DNA from 2 places in the Rhizobium sp. BR 250 genome. Region 1 is predicted to be linked to the other one. Evidence: predicted binding sites of a transcription regulator. Region 1 holds the regulator's gene; the other holds the start of a gene.

Region 1 (2,205 bases):
AATCCTTTTGCCGATCCTGATCATCCTCGGCCTGCGTTTCGGCTTTGCAACGCCAACGGAAGTCGCCGTTCTTTCTGTCGTCTATTCGCTCGTGCTCAGCATCTTCTTTTATCGCGATCTGACGTGGAAGCGTTTCTGCGACAATTTCGTCGAGGCAGGCTCGGCAACCGGCGTCGTCATGCTGGTCATCATGGGAAGTGCCGCGGTGGGCTGGGTCCTCACCTTCGATCAGGCACCCCAGCATTTCGCCACCTGGGTGGCAGAGAATATTTCGAACCCGATCCTGATCATTCTCATGATGAACATCCTGATGCTGATCATCGGCATGCCGCTCGATCTGCCGCCTTCGATCCTGCTGCTCGGACCGATCTTCGTGCCACTGGCCGATATGATAGGGCTCGACCGGGTACAGCTCGGCATGATGATGGTGATCAATCTGGGTATCGGGCTCTACACTCCGCCCATCGGCACCACGCTGTTCATCTCGTCCTCCATTGCCAGAGCACCGCTCGGCGCGACGACGAAGGAATTGTGGCCGTTCTTCACCATGGCGATGCTGCTTCTCATCGCGGTCAGCTTCATTCCTGCGCTCACGATCTACTGAAATTCAGCCCGCAGCAAAACGCTAAGGGAAACCATCGGCCGATTCTCCCCGGCCGGTGGTTTTGGCGTTCGAGACACCTCGCTTAAGTAATCAAATCCGCTTTGTTCACGGTTTCGACGATCAAATCACCATCTGCGATACACCCTTCACGAAATTTTAGGGGATTGCGGAACACATATGGAACATATAGTGTTCGTTCTGTATTTGTTTCGCGACTTCAACGACGATTCTCAAGGGTGTTTTCCTCATGCTCACGCGCAAACAGCAGGAATTGCTTCTCTTCATTCATGAAAGAATGAAAGAGTCCGGCGTGCCGCCCTCCTTCGATGAAATGAAGGACGCACTCGATCTTGCCTCCAAATCCGGCATCCACCGGCTGATCACCGCACTCGAGGAGCGCGGATTTATTCGCCGGCTACCTAACAGGGCGCGAGCGCTGGAAGTGATCAAATTGCCGGAGGCCTACACGCCGGGTGCGAGGCCGCAACGCGGCTTTTCGCCAAGCGTCATCGAAGGCAGCCTCGGCAAGCCGAAGACGCCGGAACCTGCCCCCGCCCCCAAGGCGCCTGCCAACGATCTCGGCGGTGCGGTCACCGTGCCGGTCATGGGCCGCATTGCCGCCGGTGTGCCGATTTCCGCGATCCAGAACAACACCCATGATGTGGCCGTGCCGGTCGACATGCTGGGTTCGGGCGAACATTACGCTCTGGAAGTCAAAGGCGACTCGATGATCGAGGCCGGCATTTTTGATGGCGACACCGTCATCATCCGCAACGGCAACACTGCCAATCCGGGCGATATCGTCGTGGCGCTGGTGGATGATGAAGAAGCGACGTTGAAGCGTTTCCGCCGCAAGGGTGCCTCCATTGCGCTTGAAGCGGCCAACCCCGCTTATGAAACCCGCATTTTCGGGCCGGACCGGGTGAAGATCCAGGGCAAGCTGGTGGGACTGATCCGCCGTTACCATTGAATGGGTGATATCGAGCCCGTCCCTTTCGCGATGGCGAGAGGACGGTCTCTTGTGATGCATGGCCGCCGGTCCGAGGAACGGCGCGTTTACCGCGTTCATGAGGGGACGCACCATCCGTCGGATCGACATGCCGTTTCCTGCGAAGAGCAATTCCAGCTTTCACGCTTGATGTTTCGGTTGCGCTGCAGGCGCAACGGCAAAATGACGCTGGCTGCAATCGCGGAAAAGGCGCATTTCCCTTCTTCGCGAGCCATGGGCAGCCAATCGCCTCGCACCTTTTCGGTCGTCTCCAGGTGGTGATGTGTGTGGAATTCTTTCCCCTGCCCGGCCGCCATTCATCAATCCGGCTTATGGAAGCCATGGATTATTTGCAATATTCCGGACCGCATTGCCGGTATAGAAATGCGCGTCATATCGGGGAGACATGCCATGTACGATCTTTATATCGCCAACAAGAACTATTCCTCATGGTCGCTGCGGCCCTGGATATTGATGCGCACGCTCGGCATCGCCTTTGATGAAAAACTCGTTCCCTTTGGCGAAGACGTCTCATTTTCCAGCTTTTCGCCGACCGGAAAGGTGCCCTGCCTTGTCGATGAGGGCGTGACGATCTGGGAAACGCTGTCGATCG
Region 2 (2,205 bases), on a different contig from region 1:
GAATGAGATGCGCCTGCTCGCGCATGCGCTGGTCTTTCAAAACAGACTGGATGACCTGCACAGACAGCATCAGCAGCGAGGGCGATACGATGACGACGCGGGCGCGGTGGGCGCGCTGCACCAGATATTCGAAATGCTGGTGAATGTCCGCGAAGATCGATTCGGACGGTACGAAGATAAAGGCCGTATCCTGCGTCTCGCCGCGAATGAGGTATTTCTCGGCCACGTCGCGAATATGTACCTCCATATCGCGGCGGAACTGCTGCACGGCGGCGCGTTTGGTTTCGGGTGTCTCATCCGCCTTGATCGCGTTCCAGGCCTCCAGCGGAAACTTGGCATCGATGACGAGTGGCGGGGCATTGTTCGGCATCTTGATGGTGCAGTCCGGCCGGTAACCGTTGGAAAGCGTCGGCTGAAGCTGGAAGGCCCCGGCAGGAAGCGCATCGGCGATCAGCGTTTCCATGCGCGCCTGTCCGAAGGCACCGCGCGTCTGCTTGTTGGAGAGGATCGCCTGAAGCCCGACGACGTCTTTCGCGAGATCCTGAATATTGCCTTGCGCGGCATCGATGACAGCCAGACGCTCCTGCAGGCGGCTCAGATTCTCATGGGTTGACCGGGTCTGCTCCGTCAGCGTTTCGCCAAGGCGCTGCGACATGCCGTCAAGGCGCTGGTTCAGCGTCTGGCTCATCTCGGTTTGGCGTGTGCCAAGCGTTTCCGCCATGGCCGCGATCCGGCCATGCAATTCGGACTGCGTTTTCAGGAGATCGGAGATTTCGCCATCGGCTCCCGCTTTTTTGGTACGGTTTGTCGTAACCAGCCATGTGATGACCAGGCCGAAAACCAGAGCCGCAAGCAGCGCGCCGAAGCTGATATCGACGGAGCCGGCCCGTAGTGCGGGATTGAGGAGAACGGAGAAATCTATGCTCATGACTAAATCTAGCAGGTTTCTTGTGATTCGGAAGATCAAAACAAGAACATTCCTGCGGCGGAAATGAGTCGGGCAGGGCGGGTGCCGCAGGCGGTTTCACCTTCGTGTTTTTTATTTCCTCGGCGCGAGAGATACGTTATGGGAAGCCATGACCATCAAACCGCTTATCATTTTGCCCGATCCCGTGCTGCGCCAGCAATCCAAGCCCATCGAACAGGTGGATGCCGAGGTGCTGCGCCTTGCCGACGACATGCTGGAAACCATGTATGATGCGCCGGGTATCGGCCTCGCCGCCATTCAGATCGGCGTGCCGCGCCGCATGCTGGTGATCGATGTTGCGCGTGAGGGCGAGGAAAAGACCCCGATCGTCTTCATCAATCCGGAAATCCTCAAGGTGTCGGACGATATCTCGACCTATGAGGAAGGCTGCCTCTCCATCCCTGACTATTATGCCGAGGTGGAACGTCCCGCGTCGCTCACGGTGCAATATGTCGGCCGTGACGGCAAGCAGCAGACGGTCGAGGCGGATGGTCTGCTCGCGACCTGCCTGCAGCATGAGATCGACCACCTGAACGGCGTTCTCTTCATCGACCATATTTCGCGGTTGAAGCGCGACATGGTCATCAAGAAATTCACGAAAGCGGCCCGCGCAAAGATCTGATCCGTCCTTTTGGGGTCGGAATGGACGACAGGGCAGGGGGCGACGATGGCTCTTCGCATCATTTTTATGGGCACGCCGGATTTTTCCGTTCCCACATTGCGTGCATTGGTGGAAGCGGGCCACGAAATCGTTGCCGTCTACACCCAGCCGCCGCGTCCCGGCGGCCGCCGTGGTCTTGATCTGCAGAAGTCCCCGGTCCATCAGGCGGCCGAATTGCTGGGCCTGCCGGTGCTGACGCCGGTGAATTTCAAGGCTGAGGAAGATCGTCAGCAATTCCGGGATTTCAACGCCGATGTGGCGGTCGTCGTGGCTTATGGGCTCCTGTTGCCCGAGGCGATCCTCTCCGGCACGCGTCTTGGCTGCTACAATGGTCACGCTTCCCTGCTGCCGCGCTGGCGCGGCGCTGCCCCCATCCAGCGGGCGATCATGGCAGGTGACGCCGAAACCGGCATGATGGTCATGAAAATGGAAAAGGGGCTGGACACCGGCCCTGTCGCGTTGACCGCGAAGATCGCGATTGGCGACAACATGACGGCCGGTGAATTGCATGACAGCCTGATGCTGGCGGGTGCGCGGCTGATGCGGCAGGCGATGGACAAGCTTGAGGCCGGCGACC

What was found. Region 1 encodes LexA, which represses DNA repair genes until DNA is damaged. Its sites were predicted from a motif close to TGTTCNNNNTGTGTTCNG; they were not measured.
Region 2: QD336_RS05790 (DNA recombination protein RmuC) is a predicted target of LexA. The motif match lies at 960-977, and genes of this name have one in related genera.

The regions. Positions count from the first base shown of each region.
Region 1 covers NZ_JARWKW010000001.1:421,678-423,882, forward strand. The annotation lists gene QD336_RS02110 (TRAP transporter large permease subunit) at 1-604, shown strand, start outside; gene lexA (transcriptional repressor LexA) at 852-1,574, shown strand; gene QD336_RS02120 (hypothetical protein) at 1,670-1,909, opposite strand; gene QD336_RS02125 (glutathione S-transferase family protein) at 2,004-2,205, shown strand, end outside.
Region 2 covers NZ_JARWKW010000003.1:112,504-114,708, reverse strand. The annotation lists gene QD336_RS05790 (DNA recombination protein RmuC) at 1-928, opposite strand, end outside; gene def (peptide deformylase) at 1,077-1,589, shown strand; gene fmt (methionyl-tRNA formyltransferase) at 1,635-2,205, shown strand, end outside.